3 regions of the Amycolatopsis sp. NPDC114478 genome follow, and region 2 is predicted to be linked to each of the others. Evidence: riboswitches for the same ligand, from Rfam matches in the RefSeq annotation. Region 2 holds a riboswitch; each other region holds the start of a gene.
What was found. A riboswitch is a leader RNA that binds a small molecule or an ion and turns the genes downstream of it on or off. The one in region 2 is predicted to bind S-adenosylmethionine.

Region 1: another riboswitch for S-adenosylmethionine. It lies ahead of ACZ7OH_RS22340 (aminotransferase class V-fold PLP-dependent enzyme); the one in region 2 lies ahead of ACZ7OH_RS28860 (methionine ABC transporter ATP-binding protein).
Region 3: another riboswitch for S-adenosylmethionine. It lies ahead of thrC (threonine synthase); the one in region 2 lies ahead of ACZ7OH_RS28860 (methionine ABC transporter ATP-binding protein).

What each region holds. Positions count from the first base shown of each region.
Region 1 is NZ_JBVKDO010000007.1:386,607-396,902, reverse strand. It holds gene ACZ7OH_RS22365 (DUF885 domain-containing protein) at 1-346, opposite strand, end outside; gene ACZ7OH_RS22360 (AsnC family protein) at 980-1,954, shown strand; gene ACZ7OH_RS22355 (RluA family pseudouridine synthase) at 1,951-2,880, opposite strand; gene lspA (signal peptidase II) at 2,877-3,455, opposite strand; gene ACZ7OH_RS22345 (hypothetical protein) at 4,081-4,680, opposite strand; gene ACZ7OH_RS22340 (aminotransferase class V-fold PLP-dependent enzyme) at 4,697-6,055, opposite strand; SAM riboswitch class IV at 6,093-6,207, opposite strand; gene ACZ7OH_RS22335 (M23 family metallopeptidase) at 6,290-6,940, opposite strand; gene ACZ7OH_RS22330 (hypothetical protein) at 7,220-7,438, opposite strand; gene ACZ7OH_RS22325 (potassium/proton antiporter) at 7,463-8,941, opposite strand; gene ACZ7OH_RS22320 (ArsR/SmtB family transcription factor) at 9,037-9,720, opposite strand; gene ACZ7OH_RS22315 (penicillin-binding transpeptidase domain-containing protein) at 9,764-10,296, opposite strand, start outside.
Region 2 is NZ_JBVKDO010000011.1:207,348-217,643, forward strand. It holds gene metG (methionine--tRNA ligase) at 1-351, shown strand, start outside; gene ACZ7OH_RS28840 (TatD family hydrolase) at 361-1,197, shown strand; gene ACZ7OH_RS28845 (transglycosylase family protein) at 1,407-2,834, shown strand; gene ACZ7OH_RS28850 (hypothetical protein) at 2,904-3,242, shown strand; gene rsmA (16S rRNA (adenine(1518)-N(6)/adenine(1519)-N(6))-dimethyltransferase RsmA) at 3,252-4,088, shown strand; SAM riboswitch class I at 4,227-4,317, shown strand; gene ACZ7OH_RS28860 (methionine ABC transporter ATP-binding protein) at 4,527-5,537, shown strand; gene ACZ7OH_RS28865 (4-(cytidine 5'-diphospho)-2-C-methyl-D-erythritol kinase) at 5,608-6,570, shown strand; gene ACZ7OH_RS28870 (ABC-F family ATP-binding cassette domain-containing protein) at 6,617-8,380, shown strand; gene ACZ7OH_RS28875 (P-loop NTPase family protein) at 8,386-8,967, shown strand; gene ACZ7OH_RS28880 (fatty acyl-AMP ligase) at 8,992-10,296, shown strand, end outside.
Region 3 is NZ_JBVKDO010000017.1:195,273-205,568, reverse strand. It holds gene rpsT (30S ribosomal protein S20) at 77-337, shown strand; gene holA (DNA polymerase III subunit delta) at 395-1,375, opposite strand; SAM riboswitch class I at 1,512-1,645, shown strand; gene thrC (threonine synthase) at 1,659-2,924, shown strand; gene ACZ7OH_RS37350 (DUF4231 domain-containing protein) at 3,038-3,526, shown strand; gene ACZ7OH_RS37345 (ComEC/Rec2 family competence protein) at 3,532-5,904, opposite strand; gene ACZ7OH_RS37340 (ComEA family DNA-binding protein) at 5,901-6,623, opposite strand; gene ACZ7OH_RS37335 (DegV family protein) at 6,774-7,631, opposite strand; gene octT (diglucosylglycerate octanoyltransferase) at 7,636-8,364, opposite strand; gene ACZ7OH_RS37325 (histidine phosphatase family protein) at 8,368-8,982, opposite strand; gene rsfS (ribosome silencing factor) at 8,979-9,374, opposite strand; gene nadD (nicotinate-nucleotide adenylyltransferase) at 9,434-10,003, opposite strand; gene ACZ7OH_RS37310 (RecQ family ATP-dependent DNA helicase) at 10,201-10,296, shown strand, end outside.

The sequences.
Region 1 (10,296 bases), on a different contig from region 2:
CCGTCGCCATCGGCAGCACCATCAGCAGCGACGCCGCGGGCGCCACCATGACGTCGGTGACCGTGAACTCGGTCATCCGGCTGTCGATCGCGGCGACGCGGTCTTCCGCCGTGGCGATGAGGACTTCGCGGGTGACGCGGTCTTCGGCCGACAGCTCCCCGGCGTCCAGCGCGCGGGCCCGCTCGGCGAACGCCGCGAGCGTGGCCCGGTGCGCTTGTTCGGCCTCGGCGGACAGGTCCGGCAAGCCGGGCTCGGCCGGCCGGATACCCAGCAGGGCGGGCGTCAGCGGATCGGCGGCGAACAGCGCTTCGACGAACTCCTCGGCGAGTTCGGTGACCGCGGTCATGGGCAGGACCCCCAGCTTTCGGTGTTGTGCTCGGAACCGACCCTAACGGAGATCACCGACAAGAACGGTGAGCCGCCGGGCGGGGCCGGGCGCGGGTGGATCTGCGAGGTGGCCCTGCCGGGCGCGGGCGGCGCAGGCACCCGCCACGGACGGCGGGCGCAGGCCGCGCACACAAATCTGCGAGGCGGTCCCGCTGGGCACGGACGGCGCAGGCGGGCACGGGTGGCGCAGGTGGGCACGAGCGGCGCAGGCAGGCGGGCGCATCGCCAAGGCGGCACCGCTGGGCGGGGCCGGCGCACGCGGGCGTGGGTGGCGCAGACGGGCGCGGGTTGCGCACGTGGGCGCGGGTTGCGCACGTGGGCGCGGGTTGCGCAGGCGGGCACGGGTTGCGCAGGTGGATCGGCAAGGCGCCGCCGGGCGGGCCCGGCACACGCGGGCGCGGGCTGCGCAGGCGGGCGCGGGTGGCGCAGGTGGATCGGCAAGACGGCGCCGGGCGGACCCGGCACACGCGGGCGCGGGTGGCGCACGCGGGCACGGATGGCGCAGGCGGGTGCCGGCGGCGCAGTCGGAACGGCAAGGCGCCGCCAGGCGGGGCCGGCGCGGGCGGATCGGTGAGGCGGTAGCGTTCAGCGGGTGGCCGTGACCGATCCCGTGGACATCCGCTTGCTCGCCGCGCTTGCCGAGCTCGGCAAGACCGCGGTGCACGAGCTGGCGGCCAAGGTCGGCATGGATCCCCGCGAGGTCGCCTACCGGCTGGTCGCCCTGTCCGGCAGCGGGCTGCCGCTGCTCGTCGGCGTCGAGAGCGATCCGCAGGGCTTGCGGGCGGCCATCGCGGGCGCGCCGCCGTCGTGGGCGAACCGGCCGCCGCAGCAGCAGTTCGCGCCGCCGTCGCACCCGGTGCCCCAGCAGCCCGCGCCGCCGATGCCGCCCGGCCCGGGGCCGCAGGGCGTGCCTTCGGGTCCGTACAACGTGCAAGGCGCGCCTTCGGGTCCGTACGCCGTCCAAGGCGCTCCTTCGGGTCCGTACAACGTCCAGGGCACGCCGTCTGGGCGCCACCCGGGCCCGCCGCCGCGCCCGCAGTTCAGCCCGCCGCCGGTACCGGTCGATCCCGTGGTGAGCACGTGGGGCCTGCCGCAGACGGCGTCGTGGGCGCGCGGTGACGAGCCCGCCCGGCCGGCCGGCACCGGCAAGAAGGGCAAGCTCGGCGAGGTCATGGCGACCCAGGGCCTGGAGGGCGAACAGCTGACGGTGCAGCTGCTGGAGGTCCAGGACCCGGCGGACTACCTGTTCGGTGCGGCGGGCTACCGCCTGGAGGCGGGCGAACGCGCGGTCGTCGTGCACACCGAGATCACCAACCGCGGCTCGATCCCCTTCGCGTCGCTGCCGGACAACTACCTCGAGCTGCTCGCCGCCGACGGCACCGCGATCGGCAAGGCGCCGGTGTCGCTGACGTCCCGGCCGCCGCACAAGATCGGCGTCAAACCGGGCGAAACCCTGGGCGGCCACACCGTGTACGTCCTGCCGGACGCGACGCGCGTGGTTTCGGTGCGCTGGAGCCCCCGGCCGGAGCCGGACGAGCGCACGCTCACCTGGTCGATCGAAGACTAGTAGCTCTCGTCGCGCAGGATTTCCAGGGCCTTCGCCAGGTCGTCCGGGTACTCGGACTCGAACTCGACCCAGCGGCCGTCCGCCGGGTGCGCGAACGCCAGCGTCTTCGCGTGCAGCCACTGGCGGCTCAGGCCGAGGTGCCGGGCCAGGACGGGGTCCGCGCCGTACGTCAGGTCGCCGACGCAGGGGTGGCGCAGCGCCGAGAAGTGGACGCGGATCTGGTGCGTCCGCCCGGTTTCCAGCTTGATGTGCGCCAGCGACGCCGCCCGGAACGCCTCGACGACCTCGTAGTGCGTGACGCTCGGGCGGCCGCCCTGGACGACCGCGAACTTGTAGTCGTGCCGCGGGTGGCGGTCGATCGGGGCGTCGATCGTGCCGCGCATCGGGTCGGGGTGGCCCTGGACGATCGCGTGGTAGCCCTTGTCGACCGTGCGTTCCTTGAACGCGCGCTTCAGCACGGTGTACGCGTGCTCGCTCTTGGCCACCACCATCACGCCGGTGGTGCCGGCGTCGAGCCGGTGCACGACGCCCTGGCGCTCGGCCGCGCCCGACGTCGCGATGCGCAGGCCGGCCGCGGCGAGGCCGCCGACGACGGTCGGGCCGGTCCAGCCCGGGCTCGGGTGCACGGCGACGCCGACCGGCTTGGAGATCACGACGATGTCGTCGTCGTCGTGCAGGATCTGCATGCCTTCGACCGGCTGCGCGACGACCTCGACGGGGTTCGCGGGCTCCGGCAGGGTGATCTCCAGGAGGCCGCCCCCGGAGAGCCGGTCGGACTTGCCCGCGGGACGGCCGTCGAGCAGCACGTCGCCGGATTCGGCGAGTTCGGCGACGACGGTCCGCGACAGGCCGAGCAGCTTGGCGAGGCCGGCGTCGACCCGCATCCCGTCGAGCCCGTCGGGCACCGGGAGCATCCGCGAGCTCACGCCTGCTCCTCCTGCTGCTCCGGCGCTTCGGCCTTCTTCTTGTCCTTGGTCGACGTGCCGTCGTAGTCCTTGCCCAGCAGCGAAAGCAGCACGATCAGCGCGCCGCCGACGCAGATCGCCGAGTCGGCGATGTTGAAGATCGCGAAGCCCTTGCCGTTCGGGGCGAACGCCGAGATGAAGTCGACGACGTGGCCCTGCAGCCCGCCGGGCGCGCGGAAGATGCGGTCGGTGAGGTTGCCGGTCGCGCCGGCGAGCACCAGGCCGAGGCCGATGGCCCAGCCGATCGAGCGCAGCCGCCGCGACAGCCAGATGATCGCGATGACGACGGCGAGGGCGACCAGCGCGAGCACCCACGTCATGCCGGTGGCCATCGAGAAGGCGGCACCCGGGTTGCGGATCACCTGCAGGTAGATCAGCCCGCCGAGGATCCGGACCGGCTCCTTGCCCTCGAGGTTGGCGGCGACCAGGTTCTTCGTCACCAGGTCGATCGCCCAGAACACGACGGCGACCGCGAACACCCAGCCCACGCGGCGCTTCGGCAGCGGCGTCGCCGGCTCTTCCGGCGTCTCCTGCACGGTCTCGGGCGCCACCTCGGCGGCTGCGTCGGTGTCGGGCTCGGAGTGGCTGGGCTCGGTGCTCACCGCTCCATTCTCCACGGTGCTGGTCAGGCCGTGTCGGCGGCGGTGACCGGCCCGCGCAGGAGCACGGCGAACAGCAGGCCCGCCGCCATCAGCGCACCCGCCGGCGGGGTCGGGAAAACCACCGTGACCAGGACGGACACCGCATCGACAGCCCCCAGGAACCGGGCGGCACCAGCAGGCCGAGCGCGGCGCGCCCGTCCCCGGGCAGCCGCGGCTCCAGCGCGCCGACCAGGTCGAGCAGCGGGACGGCCGCCGGCGCGCCCAGGGTGCCGAGCCCGAACCGGACGGGCCGCGGCGGCGTGCCCGCCGGGACTACCGGTACCCGCCCGCCACGGCGAGCACCACGCAGGCCAGCCGGCCGAGCGACCACGTCGGTGGCGGTGGCGATACCCGAGAGCGGGTTGCCGGGGAGGCCGGTGCCGCCGATCTCACCGGTGCCCCGGGTCAGCTGGTGGCCCCGTGCGCGCGGTGTCCTTCGGCAACAACTCGACCGCCACCCTCACCAGCAGGGCGAACCCCGGCGCCGCCAACGGGAACCAGGACCGCCGCGAACTCCCCGTCACGGCAGGGCCTCGCGCGCCGGGCGCAGGAGGGCAGCGAACGCCGCGGTCAGCAGGACGGCCGCCGAGAGGAGGACGCCCACCAGGTCCGCCGAGAGCACCACCGCGATCACCGCGAACGCCGCCGCGGCGAGCAGGACGAGCTTGCTGCGCTCGTACGCGGCGAGCACCAGCAGGCCGAGGGTGGCCAGCAGCGGGCCGCGCAGCTCGTCGCCGAGCCGGAACTGCCACGACCCGACCAGGTCGAGCAGCGGCACGGCGAGGAGCGCGCCGATCGTGCCGAGGACGAACCACCCGGTGCGGACGGGCCGCAGGGCGAGCGCGTACCAGACCGCCGTGCCGATCAGCACCACACCGAGCGCGACCAGCCAGGCCGCGCCCGTGGGAAGGCCTCGTCCCAGGGAATAGAAGGCGTCCTGGGTCAGCCATTGGGCGCGGCCGTACTGCGCCACCCCGGGTGGGGCCGCCGGCCGGAGGAGGAGGTTCGCGGCTTGGTCCTGGGCCGGGCTGCGGCGCGACAGCAGCTGCAGCGCCACCATGCCGATCTGCGTCAGCCCGAGCAGTGCCAACGGAAACCAGAACCGCCGCTCTCTCCCCATCGGGCCAGGCTAGCGCTCAGCAGAACGGCGGCAGCTCACGCGGGTCGCCGACCGGGGCCCAGCGGCCGTCCACCCTCGCGTACTCCCAGCGGGCCCCGCGCGCGACGATCTGGCGCAGCGCCCGCACCACGCGGTCGACGTGCTCCTCGGTGCTGCCGAGGCCGAGGCTGACGCGGATCGCCTGCTGCCCGGCGCCCCCGGTGACGCCGATCAGGCGCTTGGCGGCGATGTGGGCGCAGAAGGCGCCGTCGCGGACGCCGATGCCGTACTCCGCCGACAGCACCGCGGCGAGCCAGCCCGGGTCGAAGCCGTCGACGACGAAGCTGACCGTGCCGACGCGGTCGACCGGCGCGTCGAACAGCCGCAGCTCGGCGCAGCCCGGGATGCCTTCGAGTCCCTTGCGCAGCCGGGTGAGCAGGGCCTGCTCGTGGTTTGCGATCGCGGCCCAGTTTTCGCCGAGGGTTTCGCACGCGACGCCGAGCGCGTAGACGCCGACGGTGTTGGGCGAGCCGGCTTCGTGACGCTCGGGCCCGGTGTTCCAGACGACGGCGTCCTCGGTGACGAGCTTGGTCGCGCCGCCGCCGGCGAGGTACGGCCGGGCGGCGCGCAGCCAGTCGGCGCGCCCGATCAGGGCGCCCGCACCGAAGGGCGCGTACAGCTTGTGGCCGGACAGGGCGACGTAGTCGACGTCCAGGTCCTTGATCGAGATCCGGCGGTGCGGGGCGAGCTGGGCGGCGTCGAGCGCGATGCGCGCGCCGTGCCTGCGCGCCACGGCGGCGATTTCGGCGACGGGGAGCAGCTCACCGGTCACATTGGACGCTCCCGTGACGACGACCAATCGCGGTCCCTGCGGGGCATCCGCGAGGGCTTCGTCCACAGCGGACACTGCCGCGAGGCGGGTGCGCGGGGTCGGGATCCGCCGGACGTTCGGGCCCTGCCACGGCAGCAGCGCGGCGTGGTGCTCGGTGTCGAAGACGACCACCGTGGTGTGCCGCGGCAGGCTGCGGGCGAGCAGGTTGAAGGAGTCGGTGGTGTTGCGGGTGAACACGACGGTGTCGGTCCGGCGGGCGTCGACGAAACGGCGAAGGACGTCGCGAGTGCGTTCGTAGAGCTTGGTGGAGACCTGGGACGCGAAGCCGGCGCCGCGGTGGACGCTGGCGTACCAGGGCAGGAATTCGTCGACCTTCGCGCGGACGGCGTCGAGACAAGGGGCGCTCGCAGCGTGGTCGAGGTTGGCGTAGCCGATCGTCTCGCCCGTGACGAGCGGGACGCGCAGGGCGGCCCCCGCGACGGTCGGGATGTCTTGCGTGACAACGGTTTTCGCGGTGACGGCGGCCAGGGTGGTCGTGCTGGTGCGGTCGATGGCGAGAGTCATCGGTGCCTCCTCGGCGGTCCGGGGGACCCCGGCGAGGGGCCCGCGCTTGCCCGTCGCACGGCGCGACCGGCCCGGTCTTCACCCGGGGCACCCCACCGCGGTAGGAGGGTTGCCGGCCAGCAAGCCGGGGCTTCGCGCTGGCACTCATGACCTGAGCCCGAAGGTAACCGAGAACGCGGCCGGCGGCCAACCCCCGCCTCACATTCTGAGACGCCGCTCACACACGGTGAGGCCTCAGAGCTTCGCGCGGAACCGTCCCGGGAGCTGCGTGATGGCGTTGTCCGCGAGGTGCGTCGCGGTGCCGGTGTACTGCTCGGCTCCCGCGGTGAAGCGCCAGCCACCGATGGTCTTGCCGTCGACGGGCTCGCCATCGGCCTGGGCGACGGCCGTCGAGACCTCCGCGAAGGACTTGCCGTCCCAGTTCGCGGCGTCGGGCACGGTCCAGAGCGTGAAGTGCACGTGGGCGCCGGTGCTGCTGCCGCCGCACGGGAGCGCGTTGCCGGTCGACCCGAGGACGGTCCCGGCCTCGACGTGCTCACCGTCGGTGACCTTGATGCCTTCCATGTGGTAGTACCCGGTCCGCCAGCCGCCGGCGTGGTCGATGGTGACCCAGTCGCCACCGGCGCAGTGCTGCAGGTGGACGGTCCCGGCCAGAGGTGCGCGCACGGTCCGGTCGGCCGGGCTGAAGTCGATGGCGTTCTTGACGCCGGTGCTGCCGTCGTCGGAGTGGATGCCGGCGGAGTAGACCTGCTGACCGGCCTTGAACGGCAGGGCGAGTGCCGGGAACGGAGCCACCTCGGCGATCGCGGCCGGCGCGCCGAGCAAGCCGAGGGCCGCGGTCATCGCGACGGCGAGAACCGTCCGGCGAGTGTGCAGTTTCGTCACCGTGCGTACTCCTTTGGCTTAACGCTCACCCATTCGAACTAACCGGATCGGGCGGAGAGTAGGCCAAAGGTTGGATCATTGGGAAGATTCCGGACGGGGAAGATCACCCTTGCGGGAAAAGATCACCAGGTCGGCGCGGAGAGTGGACAGGGACCGGACAAGGCGCGGTTCAGGGGGCCGCGCAGGGTGCGGCGGCCGCGCGCTTGGCGGCTCAGCTCATGCGGCGGGGGCTGCGCAGCCGCAGCTAGCAGCGCCGACTCGCGCCTCGGACGGGCCAGCTCACCCGGTCGGGCCACGCAGCCAGACCCAGCAGCACCGATCCGCGCTCCCCGCCGCCAGCTCACCCGGCCCGGGCCGGACCGCCGCAGCTAGGAGCGCCGACTCGCGCTCCCAACGGCCCAGCTCGCTGCCTTTGCCGACCGCGTCGCGCCCGAGCACCGCCTCGCCCGGGCGGCAGCTCGTCCACCCCAGCCGCCGCGGATTCGTCCGATCGGTCACAGCGCGGCCACGACCACGAACGGGTTAACGCCCCGACTCGCCCCGCCACCGGGCCAGCCGGCCCGCCCGGTCCACCGCTCTCAGCCGGCGCTCGACCGCGTCGCGGACCGACGTGGTCGTCACCACCAGCAGCTGGTCGTTCTCCTGCAGCCGGCTCGTCTTCTGGGGGGTGAACCCCGCGCCCTCGCGGACGACCAGGCTGACCGTCGCTCCCGTCGGCAGCCTCAGCTCCGACAAGTACACGCCGTGCAGCTTCGACCCGCGCTGGATGCGGACCTGCAGCAGCTCCGCGCCCAGCTCGTCCAGCGGCGCGGAGTCGACCTCGACCTCGTGCGGCTCGGACTTCGTCGCCAGCCCCAGCTTGCGGCCCAGCGGCCCGAGCGTCGCGCCCTGGACCAGCGTCAGCACGATGACCAGCACGAACACCGCGTCGACCAGCCGTTGCGCGCCCGGCAAGCCCCGTGACAGCGGAATCATCGCCAGCACGATCGGCACGGCGCCACGCAGGCCGGCCCACGACAGGAACGCCTGTTCCCGCCACGGCAGCCGGAACGGCAGCACCGAGAGCACCACCGAGATCGGCCGGGCCAGCAGCAGCACGACGGCGCCGGCGACCAGGCCCGGGACCAGCGTCTCGAGCAGCCGGCTCGGCGACGCGAACAGCCCGAGCAGCACGAACAGCCCGATCTGCGCCAGCCAGCCGAGCCCCTCGGCGAACGACAGCGTGTCCGACCGGTGCGGCAGCCGCGCATTGCCCAGCACCAGCGCGGCGACGTACGTCGCGAGCAGCCCGGACGCGTGCGCCAGCTGGCCGGACGAGTACGCGACCACGCAGACCGCGATCGTCGCGAGCGGGTAGAGCCCGGTCGCCGGCAGCGCGGCCCGGCGCAGCGCGATCCCGCCGAGCCAGCCGAAGGCGAGCCCGATCGCCAGGCCCGCGCCCAGCTCGTAGACCACCAGCAGCGGCAGCGTCCAGTCCACAGTGGTGCCTTCGGCCAGCACGACGACCGCGATGTACGCCGGCGCGTCGTTGACGCCCGACTCCAGCTCCAGCGCCCCGACCAGGCGTTTGCCGATCCCGGCCGTGCGCAGCACCGAGAACACCGCCGCAGCGTCGGTCGAGGCGAGCACCGCGCCCCACAGCAGGGCGAACCGCCAGTCGAGGCCGAGCAGGAAGTGCAGCGCCGCGCCGGTGACCGCGATGCTCACCACGACGGCCACTGTGGACAATGCGATTCCCAGTCCCAGCGCGGGTTTCACGGCCGACCAGCGCGTCGTCAACCCGCCTTCGGCCAAGATCATGACGAGCGCGGCGAGGCCGAGCGACTGGGTCAGCTCGGGGTTGTCGAACCGGATGCCGAAGCCGGCTTCGCCGAGCACGACGCCGATCCCGAGGTACAGCAGCAGCGACGGCAGGCCGAGCCGGATGGAGACGCGCACGGCGAGCACGGACGCGAGCAGCACGACGCCGCCGACGCCGAGCAGCACGGGGAGCTGGTCCATGCCGCCTCCCTCCGAGTGCCGTGGGCACTCAGAATAGTGAAGCGGGTGGGTTAACTCGTTCGTGTACCGCCGGCCCGAGTCGGACACCCGGTGTGTTAAGGCCCATCCAGCGCCGAGAGATCGACACCCAGCGCGGCGAACGGCTTGGCGGCGCTCGGGTGCACCTTCACGGCGCGGTGGCCGTCCCGGCCGACCCAGCCCGCCTCGACCGCCCGGTCGAGCAGCGCCGCGGGCAGCGCGCCGGCGAGGTGGTCGCGGCGTTCCGTCCAATCCAGACAGTCGCGCAGCAGCGGCCGGCGCCCGGCGGCGACCGGCACGCCGAGCCCGGCCAGCACCTCGCGGCCGCGGCCGGTCAGCGTCAGGCCGTCGGCGGTGTCGACGAGACCGGTGGCGAGCATGCCGTCGCGCACGGCGACGCCGAGAACGCCCGCGAGGTGGTCGTAGCAGGTGCGCGCGAAGCTGAGCCGCTTCACCCGCAGCGACGACTTCAGCCCCATTAGCGGCCGGTGCTCGGCGTGCTGGGCCAGGTGCTCGATCAGCTCGGCGACGCGCGGGTCGGCGATCCGGACGTAGCTCGCGCGGCCCTGCTTGACCCGGACGACGAACCCGGCGCCGACCAGCCGGGTGACGTGCTCGCTGGCCGTGGAGAGCGCGATCCCGGCCGCCTTGGCCAGCTCGCCGACGGTCCAGGCCCGCCCGTCGAGCAGGGCGAGGCACATGGTGGCCCGGCTCGGGTCGGCGAGCACCGCGGCGACCTCGGCGAGGGCGATCGTCTCCATGCCCCCACGCTACGACCCGCGCTGTTCGGCCGCGGCCGAAGCGTCAGATCCCCTTCAGGAACTTCGCGGCCAGGGTGACCGCCGGGCCCGAGTCGTTGGAGCTCTCCAGGAGCACCGCGAACGCGACGGTGCCGCGGTACCCGACGAACCACCCGGTGGCGTTCGAGCCGTCGCCGAACTGGGCGGTGCCGGTCTTGCCGAAGACCTCGCCCGCCCCCGCCGCGCCGCGGCCGGTCCCGCTGGTCACCACGGCCCGCATCATCTTCCGCACCTGGCCGAGCACCGCCGCGGGCGGCGGCGAGTAGCCCTTGACGACCTTCGTGTCGAGGTCGTGCCACAGCCGCGGTGTGATGGCCTTGCCGGCCGCGACCGTGGCCGCCATCAGCGCGCCGCCGAGGCAGCTCGCCTGGATCCGGCCCTGGCCGAACCCGTCCTCGACCTGCTCGTCCTTGCTCGCCGCCGGCTCGACCTTGCCCAGCTCGGTGTCGATCCCCGGGATCTCGTAGTCGGCGTTGAGGCCCAGCTCGTTCGCCGCCTTCACCAGCCCGTCGGCCGGGAGGTCCAGCGCCAGCTGCC
Region 2 (10,296 bases):
GACGACCCGACGCGGCGCGACACGGTGCTGCACACCGCGCTGCAGGTGGTGAGCGACGCCAACACGCTGCTGACGCCGTTCCTGCCGCACTCGGCGCAGAAGGTGCACGAGGCCCTCGGCGGCACCGGCGTCTGGGCCGCCCAGCCGGAGCTCAAGGAGGTCGACGACCTCGACATCGCCGGCCGGGTCAACCCGATCCTCACCGGCGACTACGCGGGCGAGCAGGCGAAGTGGGAGTCGAAGCCGATCGAGGTCGGCAAGCCCCTGCAGAAGCCGTCGCCGCTGTTCACCAAGCTCGACCCGGCGCTCGGCGAGACCGGTCCGGAGTGGGCGCCGATCATCAAGGAGTAAGAAGTACGCATGGGTGAAGAGAAGCGCGAGCTGCCGCCGGTCCCGGACCGGCTCCCGGTGTCGGTGGTGGACGCGCACACCCATCTCGACGCGTGCGGCGCGGTCACCGCGGCCGATGTCAAGGCCGTGGTCGACCGCGCCGAGCGCGCCGGCGTCGCCCGCGTCGTCACGGTGGCGGACGACCTCGCCTCGGCCCGCTGGGCCGCCGAGGCGGCCACCTGGGACCGCCGGGTCTGGGCCGCCGTCGCGATCCACCCGACGCGGACCAAGGAGTTCGGCGAGGCCGAGAAGTCCGAAGTGGAGCGCCTGGCCGCCCAGGACCGCGTGGTCGCCGTCGGCGAGACCGGCCTCGACTACTACTGGGACTACTCGCCGCACGACGCCCAGCAGGAGGCGTTCCGCTGGCACATCGACCTCGCCAAGCGGCTGGACAAGCCGCTGATGATCCACGACCGCGAGGCCCACGACGACGTGTTGCGCATCCTGGCCGAAGAGAATGCGCCGAACGCCGTAATCTTCCATTGTTTTTCCGGGGACGCGGAAATGGCCCGCAAGTGCCTCGACGCGGGGTACGTCCTTTCCTTCGCGGGCACGGTGACGTTCAAGAACGCGAAGGGGCTCCACGAGGCGGCCCGGCTCTGCCCGCCGGACCAGTACCTCGTCGAAACCGACGCGCCGTTTCTGACCCCCCACCCGTTCCGTGGACGGCCGAACGAGCCGTTCGGCGCCGCCTACACCGTCCGTCACCTCGCGGCGCTCAGGGGCGAAGCTGTCCACGAAGTCGCCGAATCGGTCCGGACCACCGCCGAGCGGGTCTACCGACTCCCCAGTGTCACAACGGGTTGAACGCATTGCGACATCAGGGTTCCTTGATCGTCCACCTGATGGAGTGACGGGGATCACGACACTCCGGGGGGTGTTTGCGCAACCCGCCGCGACCCGTTACTGTCCCGTGATCGTGCCGGTCGGGCCTGTGCTCAGCAGCTTCCGATCGTCACGCCCAGTCGTAGAGACGTCGCCCCCGACCGTCGTCTCGTGAAAGGGAACGATCCCCGGTGACAGGTAGCAGACAGGCTGGAGCGCGCTCCGCCGTCCTCGAACGCAGTTATTTCGAGGACACCGCGTATGGCCAGCTCGACTTCTCCGACGACCCGAACATCACGCAGCAGGACATCCTCGCCGCGCTCGGCCCCGACGCCGACGCGATGATGGCCGAGATCGACGTCGACGTCGACGAGCTGATCCGCCTCATCAACGCCGAGACGACGTACCTGCCCCCGATCGTCATCCCGGACGAGATCGAGGCGGACCGGACCGCGTCCCCGCAGGCCAAGCGGGCCATGCTGGACGAGGGGCTGCGCGAGACCACCAAGGTCTGGAAGCGCCGCTTCCTCAAGGGCGCCGTCCTCAGCGTCATGATCAGCATCGCCGGCGGCGGCGCGGCCGCGCTGGCGATGAACAAGAGCGTCACCGTCGACGTCGACGGCCAGCAGACCACCGTGCACTCGTTCGGCGACACCGTCGGCGAGGTGCTGCAGGACGCGGGCCTGTCCGTGGGCGCGCACGACTCGCTCTCCCCGTCCCCGCAGGCGGAGGTCGGCGACGGCGGCGTCATCAAGCTCGAGCGCGGCCGCCAGCTGAAGATGATCGTCGACGGCTCGGAGCACACCTCCTGGGTCCGCGCGACGCACCTCGGCGACGCGCTGGGCCAGCTCGGCATGACCGGTCTGGACAAGCCCGGCACGTGGATGTCGATGTCGAAGGACGGCGAGCTGCCCCTCCAGGGCGCCACCGTCGAGATCAAGACCCTGAAGAACATCACCCTGTACGACGGCGCCAACGCGCCGAAGCAGGTGAAGACGACCGCGGTCACGACGAAGGAGTTCCTGGGCGAGTACAAGCTGACCCTGGGCCCGGAGGACCAGGCCGAGGGTGGTCTGGACGTCAAGCTGACCGACGGCGCCGAGGTGCACATCAGCCGCACCGGCGTCTCGACGGTCGTCCAGAAGGAGTCCATCGACCCGCCCGAGCAGAAGGTCGACGACCCGGACCTCGCCAAGGGCAAGACCTCGGTCGAGGACCCGGGCACGCCGGGCGAGAAGATGGTGACCTACAAGGTCACGCAGAAGAACGGCAAAGAGGTCTCCCGCGAGAGCGTCTCCGAGCAGGTCATCACCCAGCCGAAGCCGAAGATCATCCACGTCGGCACCAAGGAGGCCCCGGCGCCGGCGATCGGCGACGGCTCCGCGTGGGACCGCATCGCGCAGTGCGAGTCGGGCGGCAACTGGGCCATCAACACCGGCAACGGCTACTACGGCGGCCTCCAGTTCGACAAGCAGACCTGGAACGCCTACGGCGGCGACCAGTACGCGGCGCTGCCGAGCCAGGCTTCGCGTGAGCAGCAGATCGCGATCGCCGAGAAGGTCCGCGACGCCCGCGGCGGCAGCTACAGCGCCTGGCCGGTCTGCGGCAAGAAGGCCTGAGTTCCGCTTCGAAACGGCCCTCGTCCCTCGTGGACGGGGGCCGTTTCGCGTGCCGGGCACACTGGGTTCGTGGAGGACTACCAGCGGCGCAAGCTCGCGCACTTCCACGAGGCGCTGACCCGGCTGACGCGTCCCGCCGAGGAACAGCGGGCGTGGCTGCGCGAGAACGGCCTCGGCCTCGCCGATGAGCTGGCGACCGAGTTCGACGACTTCTACGAGGACCTCGCCTCGTGGCACGGTGACGCCGCGCCGATCCTCGCCGAGCTGGACCGCCTCCTCGCCCGCATGAGCGGCGAAGCCAACGCGCACCTCTGGGAAGTCGAAGCCCTCGTGACCGAACCCGACTGGCGGCGCGTGCGTGAGCTGGCCACCGCCGCCCTCGCGGTGCTGCCCGAGCGCGGTCGGTAAGCTCGTCCGGTGGTTGAACTGCTGGGACCGGCCGAAATCCGCGGGCTGGCGGCCGAACTCGACGTGCGGCCGACCAAGAAGCTCGGGCAGAATTTCGTGCACGATCCCAACACCGTCCGCCGGATCGTCGAGCTCGCGGGCGTCGGCCAGGACGACGTCGTCCTCGAGGTCGGGCCCGGGCTCGGTTCGCTGACCCTCGGCCTGCTCGCCACCGGCGCGCGGGTCGTCGCCGTCGAGATCGATCCCAAGCTCGCCGAGCGGCTGCCCAAGACCGTTGCCGAGCGGGGGCCCGAGGCCGCGGACCGGCTGACCGTCGTCGGGGCCGACGCCTTGCGCGTCACCCGCGCGGAGCTGGGCGAGCCGACCGCGCTCGTCGCCAACCTGCCCTACAACGTCGCCGTCCCGGTCGTGCTGCACCTGCTCGCCGAGGTGCCGTCGCTCGCCAAGGGCCTGGTCATGGTGCAGACCGAGGTCGCCGACCGGATGGCCGCCGGCCCCGGCAGCCGGATCTACGGCGTCCCCAGCGTCAAGCTCGCCTGGTACGGCCCGGCGCGCAAGGTCGCCGCCGTGCCGCGGTCGGTGTTCTGGCCGGTGCCGAACGTCGACTCGGCGCTCGTCGCCTTCGAACGCGGTGACGCTCCGGCGTCGGACGACCGCGATCGGCTCTTCGGCCTCGTCGACGCCGCCTTCTCACAACGCAGGAAGACCCTCCGCGCCGCGCTCGCCGGCTGGGCGGGCTCCGCCGAGCGGGCCGGCGAGCTGCTCGCGGCCGCCGGGATCGACCCGAAGACCCGCGGTGAGCAGCTGGCCGTGCAGGACTTCGCCCGCCTCGCCGCGGTCCGTTAGCAGGTCCACAGTGGAAGTCAACGCGGCCGGGTGAAAATACGCCTCTTGCCGTGCGATCCCGCGATTCGGACACCTCCACTCGTGTGATCTGGGCCAACAGGCTTGCTTTCGCTCCTCGGGATCGGCTTTACTCGGAAGCGTCCATCCCGAGCGACTGAGAGACCTGGCTCGCCGAAGTCGCAGCAACCACCCTCCGCAGGGCAGGTGCTACCGCCAGGACCGATGGAGGCCGTTTCCGATGAAGAGGGTAGCTCGCCCCCTGCTCCTGACCAGGCGTCGCGTAGTCGACGAAGGCCGCCGCTCCGTGACCGCATGTCGACGCTCCCACTGAGCTTGTCGTAGCCGGTCCACCTCTTCTTCACGCACCGTCCACACAGGACGGACTTTGCTTGCGGCCGGGTGCCGCGCACCGCGCGCACCCCGTTTTCTGGAGCCTTCGTGATCACCGTCGAAAACCTGTCCAAAACCTTTGCCACCAACGGAAACTCGGTCGTCGCCCTGCGGGACGTGAGCGTCGACGTCCAGGCCGGCTCGCTGTTCGGCGTGGTCGGCCCGGCCGGGTCCGGCAAGTCCGTCCTGGCCCGTTGCATCGCGCTGCAGGAGCGGCCCGACCGCGGCGTCGTGCGGCTCGACGGCCTCAACACCGGCACCCTCGACGGCCGCCGCCTGCGCGAGATCCGCCGTCAGCTCGGTGTCGTCTCGACCAAGCCGGAGCTGATCGCCGAGCGCACCATCGCCGGCAACATCGCTTCCCCGCTCGAGCAGCTCGGCGTCGACGGCCCGCAGCGCCGCAGCCGGGTCGGCTCGCTGCTCGACCTGGTCGGCCTGACGCAGCGCGCGACGCAGCGTCCGGGCGAGCTGTCGGAGGGTCAGCTCCGCCGCGTCGCGGTCGCCAAGGCCCTCGCGGCCGCGCCGGCCGTGCTCCTGGCCGACGACCCGACCGCCGGCATCGACCCGGAGGAGGCCGGCTCGGTGCTCACCGTGCTCGACCGCGCCCGCTCCGAGCTCGGCACCACCGTCGTCATCACGACGCCGGACGCCGGCGTGGTCCGCCGGGTCTGCGACGACGTCGCGGTGCTCGAAGACGGCACGGTCATCGAGCGCGGCACCGTGCTCGACCTGATCTCGAACCCGGCCAGCCGCACCGCGCAGGCGCTGCTGCCCGCCATCGAGACCACCCGCGCGCAGTCGGCGCGCTACGACCGCTCGGTCGACGTCGTGCTGGTCGGCTTCGCGTCGGTCGGCGCGCTGCTGCCCGAGGCCGCGGGCCGGTTCGACGTCGAGTTCGCCACCATCGGCGGCGGCCTGACCCGGATCGGCGACACCCCGGTCGGCCGCTTCCGCCTGGGCGTCCGCGGCGAGCGCGCCGACGCGGCCCTGGCGTGGGTCGCCGAGCGCGGCGGCCACGTGACGCACACCGCTCGCGGCCCCCAGGGCGTCGCGGCCTGACCTCGAGTTCGAAGACGCCCCGATGCGCACGTCGCATCGGGGCGTTTTCGCGGGCACGTAGGCTGGTCGGGTGCTCGCCGTAGTTCCGCCCCCAGTCACCGTCCGGGTCCCGGCCAAGGTCAACCTGCACCTGGCGGTCGACGACCTGCGCGAAGACGGTTACCACGAGCTGGTGACCGTGTTCCAGGCCCTGTCGCTGACCGACGAGGTGACCGTCGCCGTCACCGAAGAGCCGGGGCTGGAGATCTACGGCGAGGGCGAGGGCACGGTCCCGACCGGCCCCGAAAACCTGGCGTGGCGCGCGGTCGAAGCGCTGTCCGCGCACGTCGGGCGCACCGGCGACCCGAAGGTCCGGGTGGTGCTGCGCAAGGGCATCCCGGTCGCGGGCGGCATGGCGGGTGGCAGCGCGGACGCGGCGGCGACGCTCGTCGGGCTGGCGAGCCTGTGGAACCTCGACGTCACGCGCGACGAGCTCGCGGAGATCGCCGCCGGCCTGGGCAGTGACGTCCCGTTCGCGCTCTACGGCGGCACCGCGCTGGGCACCGGGCGCGGCGAGCGGCTCGTCCCGGTGCTGTCGCGGCACACCTTCCACTGGGTGCTGGCCTTCGACGAGCGCGGCCTCTCGACGCCGAGGGTGTTCGGCGAGCTCGACCGGCTGCGCACGGACGGCAACCCGCCGCGGATCGGCTCGCACACCCCGGTCGTCGAGGCGCTGGCCTCCGGCGACCCGCGCCAGCTGGCGCTGCTGCTGGGCAACGACTTGCAGGCGGCCGCGGTCTCGCTGCGGCCGGGCCTGCGCCGCACGCTGCGCGCCGGCGTCAACGCGGGTGCGCTCGCCGGCACGGTCTCCGGGTCCGGCCCGACGTGCGCGTTCCTCTGCGAAGACGCGCAGTCGGCGGTCGAGGTCGCCGCCGAGCTGTCGGGCGCGGGGGTGTGCCGCACGGTCCGGGTGGCGCACGGCCCGGTGCCCGGCGCCCGCGTCGTCGGCGGCGACGACGCGAACCGGCCGACGCCGCCGCGCGTGCACGCCTGATCGTCCACTGTGGATTTCTACTTCTCGGAAAGGAACGGCTGAGCGGATGGCCAACCTGGTCAACCTGGAGGCGGTGAGCAAGTCCTACGGGGTTCGCCCGCTCCTGGACGGCGTGTCGCTGGGTGTCGCGGCCGGGCAGCGCATCGGCGTCGTCGGCCTCAACGGTGGCGGCAAGACCACCCTGCTGGAAGTCCTTTCCGGACTCGCCGAGCCGGATTCCGGGCGGGTGAGCCATGTCGGCGGCCTGCGGATGGCCGTCGTCACCCAGCGGACCGAGCTGCCGGCGGACAGCACGGTCGGCGACGTCGTCCTGGAACGCTACGGCGCCGAGCACGAGTGGGCGGCCGACGCCCGCGTGCGGTCCATTGTGGACGGACTCGGGATCACCGCGATCGGGCTGGACACGCCGACCGCGAACCTCTCCGGCGGCGAGCGGCGCCGGGTTTCCCTGGCCGCCGCGCTGACCGGCGAGCTCGACCTGGTCGTGCTGGACGAGCCGACCAACCACCTGGACGTCGAAGGTGTCCGCTGGCTCGCCGACCACCTGCTCGCGCGCCGGATCGCCGTCGTGGTCGTCACGCACGACCGGTGGTTCCTCGACACGGTCGCGACGCTGACGTGGGAGGTCGCGAACGGCCGCGTCGAGCAGTACGAAGGCGGTTACGCCGACTGGATCTTCGCGCGCGCCGAGCGGGCGCGGCTGGCCGCGACGGCCGAGGAGAAGCGGCAGAACCTGGCCCGCAAGGAGCTGGCGTGGCTGCGCCGCGGCCCGCAGGCGCGCTCGTCGAAGCCGCGCTACCGCATCGAAGCGGCCGAAGCGCTGATCGCCGACGTCCCGCCGCCGCGCGACTCCGTCGAGCTGCAGGCGTTCGCGAAGCGGCGCCTCGGCAAGACCGTGCTGGAGCTGGAAGACACGACGTACCAGGTGGGCGAGCGGACGCTGCTCGACCACGTCACCTGGCGGATCGGCCCAGGCGACCGGATCGGCCTGGTCGGGGTGAACGGCTCGGGCAAGACGTCGCTGCTGAAGCTGCTCGGCGGCGACGTCGAGGGGTCGACCGGCCGCCGGATCGAGGGCAAGACGGTGGCGCTCGCGCACCTGCGCCAAGAGCTCGACGACCTGCCCGGCGACCTGCGCGTGCTGCAGGCGATCGAGCAGGTGGCCGGGCGGGTGGTGTTCGGCAAGCAGGAGATGACGGCGTCGCAGCTGGGCGAGAAGCTCGGCTTCCCGCAGGCCCGCCAGTGGACCCCGGTCGGCGACCTGTCCGGCGGCGAGCGCCGCCGGCTGCAGCTGTGCCGGCTGCTGATGGCCGAGCCGAACGTCCTGCTGCTGGACGAGCCGACGAACGACCTGGACATCGACACGCTGCAGCAGCTGGAGGACCTCCTCGACGGCTGGCCGGGCACGATGGTCGTGGTCTCGCACGACCGCTACCTGGTGGAGCGCGTGTGCGACACGATCGTCGCCCTGTTCGGCGACGGCCGGATCACCCACTTGCCGGGCGGGATCGAGGAGTACCTGAACCGCCGCGCGGCCGCTCAGCCGGCCGCGGGCCCGGCGCCGTCCGCGGAGAAGGCCGAGGCGAAGAAGTCGGCGGCGGATCTGCGCGCGGCGCAGAAGGAGCTGGGCCGGCTGGAGCGCAAGCTGGACCAGCTGCACGCGAAGGAGGAGAAGCTCCACGCGGCGCTGCTGGAGGCGGCGACGGATCCGGCGAAGCTGATGGAGCTGAACGCGGAGCTGAAGGGCGTCCAGGGCGAGATCGAGGACGTCGAAGGCCGCTGGCTGGAGACGTCCGAGCTGCTGGAGTGACCAGGGTGATCGGGCCCCGCGACGCCCTGGAGGTGCCCCGGCTGCGGCGGATCGCGGTGGCGGGCCCGGCGGGCTCGGGCAAGTCGACCCTCTCGCGGACGCTCTGCGAGCGCCTCGGGGTGCCGTACGTCGAGTTCGAGTCCTTCTTCCACGGGCCGGGGTGGACCGTGCGGGAGACCTGGCAGGCCGATGTCCTCGACTACCTGGCCGGCGACGTCTGGGCCATCGAATGGCAGGGCGAACCGGTCCGCGAGCGGATGACCGCCCGCCTCGACGTGCTGGTGTGGCTCGACCACCCACGGGCGCTGACGATGGCCCGGGTCATCACCCGCACGTTCAAGCGCCGCGCGGGGCGCGGTTCGGAGATCGCCGGGGGCAATGTCGAAGGCCCTCTGCGCACCTTCTTCACCGACCGGGAGCACATCGTCCGGGTCGCCTGGCGGTACCACCCGATCCTGCGGGCGCGAGTCCGGAAGGTGATCGACGAGAACCGCCACCCGGACCTCGTCGTCGTCCGGCTGCGGGGGCAGCGCCAAGTCGACCGGTGGCTCACGGGCCCTGTTTCCGCGTCGCTCGGCGGATGTTGACACCGAGACAGTAATCTCTGCCCCATGAGCAGGTTCGTGGACACGCTCGTCGCCACCGCGGCGGGGCGGGGTCAGCAGCGTGGCATGGTCACCGGGGAGCCCAAGGAACCCGTCCGGCGGACCTGGGCCGAAGTGCACCAGGAAGCCCGGCGGATCGCCGGGGGGCTCGTCGCCGGCGGGTTCGAGCGGGGCACCGCGGTCGGCGTGCTCGCCGCCGCGCCCGTGTTGATCGCGCCCACCGTGCAGGCCGTCTGGCTGGCCGGGGGCAGCGTCACCATGCTGCACCAGCCCACCCCGCGCACCGATCTCGCCGAGTGGGCCGAGGACACCGTGCGCGTGCTCGGGATGATCGGCTCGGACCTCGTGCTGCTCGGCGAGCCGTTCGACCAGCTCGCTCCCGTGCTCGAAGAAAAGGGCATCGGGTTCAAGCTCATCACGGACCTCACGAAGGCCGAGCCGCTGCAGGACGTCGTCGTCACCGATGAGAGCGAGACCGCGCTCCTGCAGCTGACCAGCGGATCGACCGCCGACCCCAAGGCCGTGCGGATCACCTACGGGAACCTGTACTCCAACGTCAAGGCCATGGTCGACCGCGCGGAGTTCGACTTCGACGTCGACGTCATGGTCTCCTGGCTGCCGACCTTCCACGACATGGGCATGGTCGGCTTCCTGACCGTCCCGATGACCTTCGGCGTCGAGCTCGTCAAGATCACGCCCGTCGAGTTCCTCTCGGGGCCGTTGATCTGGCCGGAGCTGATCACCAAGTACGGCGGCACGACGACGGCCGCGCCGAACTTCGCCTACGCCATCGTCGGGCGCCGGATGGCCCGCGTCGACGACGACAGCGCCTACGACCTCTCGAAGCTGCGCATCGCCCTGAACGGCGCCGAGCCCATCGACGAGACCGCCGTCCAGACCTTTGTGGACGCCGGCGCGCGGTTCAAGATGCCCGCGGAATGCGTTTTCCCGGCCTACGGCATGGCGGAGGCGACGCTCGCGGTGTCGTTCGCGCCGCTGTTCACCGGGCTCACGCTCGACGTCGTCGAAGCCGACGCGCTGGAAGCCGACAACCGCGCGGTGCCCGTGCCCGAAGGGGACGCCCGGCGCGGCACCGACAGCGTCCGCTCGTTCGCGCTCCTCGGACGTCCGCTGGACGGCCTGGAAGCGGAGATCGTCAACGAGGCGGGCGAGCGGGTCGGTGACCGCCAGGTCGGCGAGATCCGGCTGCGCGGCGAGGCCGTGACGCCCGGGTACCTGACCATGGAGGGCCCGGTCGCCACGCAGGACGACGCGGGCTGGCTGAACACCGGCGACCTCGGCTACCTGGTC
Region 3 (10,296 bases), on a different contig from region 2:
ATGGAGGAAACCCGCTCTTCGAGTGGGGCCACTTCAGCGCGGCGGCGATCTCACCGAGTGAAACAGGAGTTGCCCTATGGCCAACATCAAGTCGCAGATCAAGCGCATCACGACGAACGAGAAGGCGCGTCAGCGCAACCAGGCGATCCGGTCCTCGGTGAAGACCGCGATCCGCAAGGTCCGCGATGCCGCCGAGGCCGGCGACAAGGCCAAGGCCGTCGAGCTGCAGCGCGACGCCGCCCAGAAGCTGGACAAGGCCGTCTCGAAGGGCGTCATCCACGCCAACCAGGCCGCCAACAAGAAGTCGGCGCTGGCCAAGCGCGTCAACGCGCTCTGAGCTGGTTGATTTCTGGGAAGGCCCCGGCTTCGGCCGGGGCCTTCTTCGTGTCCGGGGTCAGCGGTCGCCCTTGGCGGCCGCCACCTCCAGGACCGCTCGCTCCAGTGCGTAACCCGGGTCCGCCGCCACGCCCTTGACCTCGGCGTTCAGCCTCGCCACCACGCGCATCGCCGTGGCCAGGCCGTCCTGGTTCCAGCCCCGCGACTGGCCCTGGGCCTTGCGGATCTTCCACGGCGGCATGCCCAGCTCGCCGGCCATCTGGTTCGGGTTGCCGCGGCCCGCGCCCGAGACCCGGGCGATCGTGCGGACCGCGTCGGCCAGGGCGTCCGCCACCAGGACGTGCGGGACGCCCAGCTGCATCGCCCAGCGCAGGGACTCCAGCGCCGCCGAGCGGTCGCCGCTCACCGCCTTCTCCGCGACCGCGAAGCCCGTCACGTCGGCGCGGCCGCGGTGGTAGCGGCGGACCGCGTCGGCGTCGACCGTCCCGCCCGTGTCGGCCACCAGCTGGCTCGCCGCCGACGAGAGTTCTCGCAGGTCGGAGCCCACCGCGTCGATCAACGCGGCGACCCCCGCCGGGTCGATCTTGCCGCCCGCGCGGCGGATCTCGTGCCGCACGAACTGCTCGCGTTCCGCCGGCTTGGTCAGCTTCGGGCACTCCGTGACCTCGGCACCGGCCTTCTTCAGCGACGCGGGGAGCGTCTTGCCCGCCTTGCTGCGGCCGCCGCCGGTGTGGACGACGACCAGCACGATGCCGTCCGCGGGGTCCTTCAGGTACGACGCCACGGCGTCGGCCAGCTCCTGCGAGATGTCCTGCGCCGACTCCAGGACGATCACGCGGCCCTCGCTGAACAGCGACGGGCTGACAAGTTCGGCCAGCTCGGGGGCTGTGAGTTCGGACACCCGGACGCGGGTCAGCTCGGCCGTCGCGTCGATAGCGCGGGCGGCGGCGAGCGTCTCGCGGACGGCCCGCTCGATCAGCAGTTCTTCCTCGCCCAGCACCAGGTGCAGCGGGGCGGGGGCGGTGGCTTGCGCGGTCACCCGAGGATCCTCTCACTTGCGGTGTCGTGCGCCCTCTCCGGTGATGTCGGGCGGCCGGCATGGCACAGCGTGAGCGCCATGTCGTACGGTGTCCTCGAGGCGGCGCGCTCGTTCGCGCGCACCGACAACCGAATACCGCTCATCCAGAGGGGCAGAGGGAACGGCCCGACGAAGCCCCGGCAACCGGCGTACAGCCTGTCATCCCGCGATCGCGGGGTAGCTGACGACCACGGTGCCAATTCCGGCCCGCTTCGGCGGGGCAGATGAGGAAAGGAACCTCGCGATGACCGCAACCCTCGGCACGACCTCCACCACGAAGACCCCGGATCTCGGTCCCGCCGTCGAACTGGTGTCGAAGGAAGAGGGTCACCGGCAGCCGCTCGCCCCGGAGTTCGTCTCCGCCGAGGACTTCTCGCCGCTCGAGGTCGCCTACGACTTCGGCCGCGTCCGCCGCGAAGACATCGAGGCCGGCCCCAAGAACATCTGGCGCTACAAGAAGCTCCTCCCGGTTCCGTCCAACGTCGAAGAGATCCCGAACACCGAGCCCGGCGCGACCCGGCTGATCCGCGCCGACCGCCTGGCCAAGGAACTCGGCCTCAAGCGCGTGTGGGTCAAGGACGACACCGGCAACCCGACGCACTCGTTCAAGGACCGCGTCGTCGCCGTCGCGCTGGCCGCGGCCCGCGAGTTCGGGTTCGAGGTGCTCGCGTGTCCGTCGACCGGCAACCTGGCCAACGCGACGGCCGCCGCCGCGGCCCGCGCCGGCTGGCGGTCGGTCGTGCTGATCCCCAAGACCCTCGAGCGCGCCAAGATCCTCACCACCGCGGTGTACGACGGCGACCTGATCGCCGTCGACGGCAACTACGACGACGTCAACCGCCTCGCCACCGAGCTGGCCGGTGAGCACCCGAAGTGGGCGTTCGTGAACGTGAACGTCCGGCCGTACTACTCCGAGGGCTCGAAGACGCTGGCCTACGAGGTCGCCGAGCAGCTCGGCTGGCGCATCCCGCCGCAGATCGTCGTGCCGATCGCCTCCGGTTCGCAGCTGACGAAGGTGGACAAGGGTTTCCGCGAGCTGGGTCAGCTCGGTCTCGTGGACGCCAGCCCGTACAAGGTGTTCGGCGCGCAGGCGACCGGCTGCTCGCCGGTGTCGGCCGCCTTCCGCGCCGGCCAGGACGTGGTCCAGCCGGTGAAGCCGGACACGATCGCCCGCTCGCTGGCGATCGGCAACCCGGCCGACGGCCCGTACGTCCTCGACATCGTCAACCGCACCGGCGGCGCGATCGAGGACGTCACCGACGAAGAGGTCGTCGAGGGCATCCGGCTGCTGGCCCGCACCGAGGGCATCTTCACCGAGACCGCCGGCGGGGTCACCGTGGCGACGGCGAAGAAGCTGGTCGAGACGGGCAAGCTCGACCCGGACGCCGAGACGGTCCTCCTGATCACCGGCGACGGCCTCAAGACCCTCGACGCGGTCGAGAACCACATCGGCCCGAAGGCGACCGTGCCGGCGTCCGCCAAGGCCGTGAACGAGGCGCTCGGCTACTGACGTCCACGCCGGGGGCAGCCGAGCGGCTTCCCCCGGCGAGTACCTCCTTTCGCGTTTCCCCGGGCCGATAGGGTCGACACCCCACGTGCCGGCTCGGTTCAGGAGGTTCGGAAATGCGGAATCTCGGCAAGCACTGGATGGTCACCGCCGAACGCGACGGCCAGGCCTTGCCGACGACCGTCGTCGCGAAGTGGCGGTGGTACAAGAAGGGCGCCCGGCGAGACCGGCTGAGGTACGGCGTGGTGGAGGTCGTCGCCCTCACCGGTTCCGCCGCGATCCCGGTGGCCGCCGCCGCCCACCTCGACTCGGTCGTCATCGCCGCCCTCGGCGCCGTCGTCCTGGTCGCGACCGGGATCCGGACCACCTTCGGCATGCACCAGAACTGGGTGGAGCACAGCCAGATCGGTTACGCGATCGAACGTGAAGCCGCGTTGTTCCTCCATTCCGCACCGCCGTACGAAGGCAAGGACGCGGTCCGGGTGCTGGTCGCACGGGTGGAAACCCTGGCCGACGAGGGCGGACAGCAGTGGGCTCGCCGCCGGATCACGTTCGAACGCGACCGCCAGGCCGGCGAAGCCGCCCGGAACGCCGCTGTGAAGTGACCGGCTCACCGGCGGGGCGGGGCTCGGGGCTCGCCTCGGCGGACTATCGCCGTTCCGGCGACCACCGCGGTATCGCCGTCCACATCGGTTCGGGTCACCAGGGCTCCCAACGCCGTCAGACTGTCCATTGTGGTCTTGCTGGGGTGGCCATATGTGTTGCCGGCACCCACGCTGACCAACGCCACCCTCGGCGCCACCGCCGCGAGGAACGCCGGCAACGAGTAGCGCGAACCGTGGTGTGGCACCTTCAACACCTCCGCTTTCAGATCACCGACGTCGGCCAGCAAGTCCGATTGGGCCGCCAGTTCGACGTCGCCGGTCAGGAGCACCCGGCCTACCGGGGTTTGCGCTCGCAGGACCACCGAACTGTTGTTGATCGTCGTGCCGTCCTGCGGGCCCGCCACGCGGGCCGGTACGTAACGCGGGCCCAGTACGTCGAGCGTCAGGCCGGGCCAGTTCATCCGCTCCCCCGGGTTCAGCTCCACCAACGGCACGTCCTGTTTCGCGGCCTCGGCCGCGACTTGGCGCCACGCCCAGTCCGGCGCCCGCCCCGGGCCGACGGCGATGGCGCCGACCGACCGGCCCTCGAAGACCGACGAGAGCCCGCCGATGTGGTCCGCGTGCAGGTGGCTCAGCACCAGCAACGGGATCCGCTCGACGGCCAGCCGGTGCAGGCATTCGTCCACCGGCCCCGGCTCGGGCCCGGTGTCCACGACGACGGCCCGCCCCGGCTCCGCTGTCGCCAGCACGACCGCGTCGCCCTGGCCGACGTCGCACTCGACCATCGCCCAGTCGCGCGGTGGCCACGCCGGTGCGAGCACCCGGACCGGCACGAACACCAGCAACGCCCCGACGACCAGCACCGCCATGACCAACCGCAGCCGCCGGTACCGGGCGGCCAGCACCAGTACTACGAGCACCGCGGCGGCCAGCAGCCCGCCCGTCCAGCCGCCGGGCCAGGCGACGACCGCGCCGGGTGCCCGGGCGCCGTGCCGCGCCACCGTGATCAGCCACCGCGCTTCCGGGTCGGCCAGGTGCACCAGGACCGTCCCGGCACCCGGCCACCACGGGCCGACCACCGTCGCCAGGACGCCGAGCACCGTCGCCGGGGCCACCACGGGCGCGGCGAGAACGTTGGTGAGCACCGAAACCAGGCTCACCGTGCCCGCCATGCCGGCGAGGACCGGCGCCGTCACCAGGAACGCCGCCAACGGGATCGCCAGTCCTTCGGCGAACCCCGGCGGGACGCCGCGGCGCACCAGCACGGCGGCCCAGCGGGGCGCGATCAGGACCAGCCCGGCGGTGGCGAACACCGACAGCGCGAACCCGAAGTCCGTGGCCATCGCCGGATCCGTCACCACCAGCACGCACACCGCGAACGCCAGCGCCGGCAGTGCCGAGCCACGCCGGCCCAGCGCCAACGCCAGCAACGCGACCGCCGCCATCACGCCCGCCCGCAGCACGCTCGGCTCCGGGCCGACCAGGACGAGGAACCCGACCAGGCACGCACCGGCCGCGACCGCCGACGTCCGCGGCCCGATCCGAAGCAGGCGGAGCAGGAGCAGGACCGCGCCGCACGCAACGGCGAGATTTCCCCCACTGACGGCAGTCAGGTGAGCGAGCCCGGCGGTGACGAACTCCTGCTCGACCCGCGGCGACAACCCGCTCGTGTCGCCCAGGACCAGGCCCGGCAGCAGGCCGGCGGGTTCGTCCGGCAGGACCTGGCACAGGTCGTGGAGCACGGCGCGCAGCCCCGCCGCGGTCCGCTGCCACCACGGCGCCGGGCCGGGGTCGCCCGGCGGCCCGCGCACGGACAGCACCGCGGCGGTCAGGTCCGAGCCGCGCGGCGGCATCAGCAGGCCCGTCGCCGTGACGTCTTGGCCCGGCAGCAGCGCCGCCCACTGAGCGACGGGCGCGAGCAACAGGACGCGCCCGGACGACGACACCGGCCGGCCGTCGACCGACGCCGTGCGGACGTCGGCCGTCAGCACCACCGACCGGGCACCGGCCTGCTGGTCGGCGTACCCCGCGCTGCGCACGGGCTTCGGGCGTTCGGTGACGACGACCCGCAACGCCGCGGGCAGCCCGTCGGCCGCGGCGACCCGGAGGTCGTCCTGCTGCGCGTTCCGGATCCGCCAGGCGACCGGTCCCGCGGCGACGAGTCCCAGGACCAGCAGGGCCGCGGCCGCGCCGAGCACCCGGGAACGGTCACGGGCCCGCCAGCACACCAGCCCGGCGAGGACCGCCGAAGCGAGGCCGACGGCGACCGCCGTCCACCAGCCCAGCAGCAGGCCGCCGAGGGCGGCGAGCCAGCACGCCAACGCTGCCGGGACGAGCCGCATGTCCTGCCGGGTGTCGGTCGCGGGAAGCGTGCTCATCCGACCGTCACCTGCTCGCGCAGCTTCTGGAATTTGCTTTCCCCGATGCCGGACACATCGCGCAGTTGCTCGACCTTCGTGAAACCGCCGTGCTCGGTGCGCCACTGGACGATCCGCTGGGCCGTCACCGCGCCGACGCCGGGCAACGTGTCCAGCTGGTCCGCGCTCGCCGCGTTGAGGTCGACCTTGCCGCCCGCCGGGGTACCGGCCGGCGCCGCGGCGGCGGGTGCCGGGATCCCGACCGCGAGCTGCTCCCCGTCGGTCACGCGGCGGGCGAGGTTCAGCGAGCTCAGGTCCGCGCCGGGCTCGGCGCCGCCCGCGGCCCTGAGCACGTCCGCGACCCGGGCGCCCTGGACCACGGTGACCAGGCCGGGCGACCGGACGCGGCCGATGACGCTGACGACGAGACCGGCCTGGGGTGCGGCCCGGGCCGATACCTCGCTCGCCGGTTTCGCGCTCGGCAGCGCGGGTGGTGACTCGGGCACCGGACGGCCGCCGAGGAGCGCGACCGAGCCGAGGCCGATCACCACGACCGCCGCGAGGACACCGGCGAGCGCCCACCGGCGGCGGCCGGGACCGGCCGATCCGCCCGGTAGCCAGCGCCGGACCAGCCGGCCGCCGGGCCCGACCGTGCTCGCGTCGGGCGAGAGCTGGTCGGCCAGCCAGGCGAGCCGGTCGTTGACGGGAGGGCCCGGATCCCGGGCGGGCTGCTCGAACACACGATCGACGTTAGGGCCCGCGGGGAGCCGTCCGACAGGGGTGCCGCCGCGTCCTGTGGACAACCGGGGTGATGTGGATGGATCCACCCGGCCCGGCCCGGGAACGGCCGTTTCCGTCGTACCCGGGTGGCATGCTGGCGGGTTCGGCGGCTAGCGCCGGGACGGCACCGTCCGCTGGACGACCACCCCGAGCACGCCGGGCCCGGTGTGCGCTCCGATCACCGCGCCCAGCTCGGAGACCACGCACCCCGCCGAGCGCGGCACCGCCTCCTCCAGCCGGTTCGCCAGCTCGACCGCGCGCTCCGGCGACGCGAGGTGGTGGACGGCGAGCTCGACGTCGTCGTCCTCGGCGGCCTTGGCGGCCAACTCGACCAGCCGCGCGAGCGCCCGGTTCATGGTGCGGACCTTCTCGAGCGGCAGGATCCGGCCGTCCGACATGTGCAGCACCGGCTTCACCGCCAGCGCCGTGCCGAGCAGCGCCGCGGCCGGGCCGATCCGGCCGCCGCGGCGCAGGTGGTCCAGCGTCTCCACGACGAAGAGCGTCGACGAGCACCCGGCGGCGGTCACCGCCGCGGCCTCGACCTCGGCCGCGTCGGCCCCGGCGGAGGCGGCCGAAGCGGCGTGCAGCGCGGCGAAGCCCAGGCCCATCGCGGTGGTGCGCGAGTCGACCACGCGGACCCGGTCCGGCCCGACCTCCTGCGCCGCCAGCACGGCGGCTTCCCAGGTGCCCGACAGCTCGCGCGACAGGTGCACGGAAACGATCGCGTCGGCACCGTCGGCCAGCGCCGCGCGGAACTCCTTCACGAACTCGGTGGGGGTCGGGCGCGAGGTCGTGACGATCTTGCGCTGGCTCATCGCCTCGGCGACGGCGGCCGGGCCGGTCTCGACGCCGTCGAGGGAAACCACGCCGTCGACCAGGACGTGCAGCGGCACCACCCGGACCGCGTGCCGTTCGGCGAAGCCCTCCGGCAGGTGGGCGGTGGAATCCGTGACTACGGCGACCGACACGCCGTCAGCCTACGTGGCCGGGGGCCGCCACCGGCGCCAGCAACACGGACATCGCCTCGCCCACCGCGGCGTGCCCTTTCCAGCCCCAGTGCATGCCGTCCGGGTTGCCCTCGCCGCTCAGGACGTGCTCGCCGACCACGGCTTCCAAGTCCAGCAACGGAATCCCGGCCCGCGCGCCCCACGCCTTCATCGCGGCCTCCGCGGCCGGACGCGCGGTGTGCACGCCCCCGTAGGCCGCGGCTCGGTGCACCGACGGCAGCCACCCGTAGATCGGCAGCTCGGGCCGCAGGACGCGCAGCGCGCCGACGGCGGTGTCGAGGTACTGCACGGTGAGCTTGGCCGGCAGCACCACCGGACGGCCGCGGAACGCGACCGACAGCCGGGGCTGCGCGGACAGGTAAGCCTTGCGCACCACGCGTCGCACGGGGTCGGGTCGCAGGTACTTCAGCCCGGTGCGCAGGTAGGTCGGCAACGGCGAGGGCAGCGTGTCCATGCTGCCGACCGCCAGGACGACCGCGTCGACGTGGTGCAGGTCGGCCCACACGCGCGGGTCGCCGGTCAGCGACCACCAGGCGTCGCGGGCGGTCCAGCCGATCCCGGCGACCAGGTCGGCGGTGCCGCCGAGCGCGGCGGCCGCGATGTTCGGCCACAGCCGCGGTTCGTCGGCGGCACAGGGTCCTTCGGGACCGTGAAAGCTCAGCGAATCGCCGAACACGAGCAGGCGCGGCCCCATCGGCTAGCCGTGCATCCCCGCGTTGTAGGCCTGCAGGCGCCACTTCCCGTCGCGTGCTCCCAGCTCGACCCAGTGGCAGTTCGAGATCCCGCCCAGCGACGGCCAGGTCTCCACCGGCAGGTTCAGCAGGTGCGCGGTGAGCGCCGTGATCAGCCCGCCGTGCGCGGCCAGCAGCACGGTCTCGCCCGCGCCGGAGTTGGCCTGCTGCAGGTCGGTGACGACTTCGCCGGCGCGGTCGGCGACGTCGAGGCGGTTCTCCCCGCCCGGCGGTGCCCAGGTCGCGTCCCGGCGCCAGCGGGCGCGTTCACCGGGGTAGGCCTCGTCGACCTCGGCGCCGGTCATGCCCTGCCACTCGCCGAGGTGCGTCTCGCGCAGCCGCTTGTCGATCCGCAGCGGGACGCCGATCGCGTCGGTGAGCACGGTGGCCGTGTCGGTGGCGCGGCGCAGGTCGGACGCGATGACGAGGTCCGGGGAGAACCGGGCCAGCGCGGGAACCGCGAACCGGGCCTGGTTCCACCCGCGCGGGGTCAGCGCCGAGTCCAGGTGACCCTGCATCCGCCCGGCGGCGTTGTAGTCCGTCTCGCCGTGGCGCCAGAGCACAAGCCGCCGCGGGCTCACGGGACGTCCGGGTCCTCGTCGGCGGGTGGCTCCTCGAGTCCGGCCACCTCGATGCGCGGGCAGTCCTTCCACAGCCGTTCGAGGCCGTAGAACGTGCGCTCTTCGACGTGCTGCACGTGCACCACGACGTCGACGTAGTCCAGCAGGACCCAGCGGCCCTCGCGGGCGCCTTCGCGGCGGACCGGCTTGTGGCCGCTCTCCCGCAGCTTCTCCTCGACGTTGTCGACGATCGCGCCGACCAGGCGCTCGTTGGACGCGGAGGCGATGACGAAGGCGTCGGTGATGACGAGCTGCTCGGACACGTCCAGCACGACGACGTCGCTGGCCTTCTTGTCCGCCGCCGCGTGTGCGGCCGCTACGGCCAGCTCTCGTGCCTCGGACGTGGCTGCCACAGTGCTCCTTCTCAGATCGGGTTCGCCCGAGAAGAGTACCCGCCGCGACCAGGGACCCTTCAGTCGCTCTTCCGGTAGAGATCCTTCTTCGCGATGTAACGGACGACGCCGTCGGGTACGAGGTACCAGACCGGCTCCCCGCGTTCGACGCGATCGCGGCAGCCGGTCGAGGAGATCGCCATCGCGGTGACCTCGACGAGGCTGACCTTGCCGCTGGGCAGGTGGTGCGAGTTGAGCCGGTAGCCGGGCCGCGTGACGCCGATGAAGTGGGCGAAGTCGAACAGCTCGTCGGCCTTGTGCCAGGTCAGGATCTGCTCGAGGGCGTCGGCGCCGGTGATGAAGAAGAGCTGGTCCTCGGGGTACTCGGCGTGGAGGTCGCGCAGGGTGTCGACGGTGTAGGTCTGGCCCCCGCGGTCGATGTCCACGCGGCTGACCGAGAAGACCGGGTTGGACGCGGTCGCGATGACCGTCATCAGGTAGCGGTCCTCGGCCCTGGTCACCTGGCGGCTCGTCTTCTGCCAGGGCTGGCCGGTGGGGACGAAGATCACTTCGTCGAGCCCGAACCGGGACTGGACCTCGCTGGCCGCGACGAGGTGACCGTGGTGCACGGGGTCGAACGTGCCGCCCATGACCCCGATCCGCCGTGGTGACATGACCGGAGAGCCTATACAGCCGCGGGCGGCGCAGCCGGGTCCAGTGGGACACCTCGCCCGACCGGGCAACAGATGTGATTCAGGTCACATAACGGCCCGTATTCGTCGCGAACGGTCCGTTCGCGACGCCGCCGATTCCCGGTTCGTCGGTGCCATGGGGTAGACGTGGGGACGTGGACACGACCAGCACCACCCCAGCCCTCCGCGACCGCGCCGAGACCCTCCTCCGGGCACTGGCCGGCGACTCGGCGAAGCTGCGCGAAGACCAG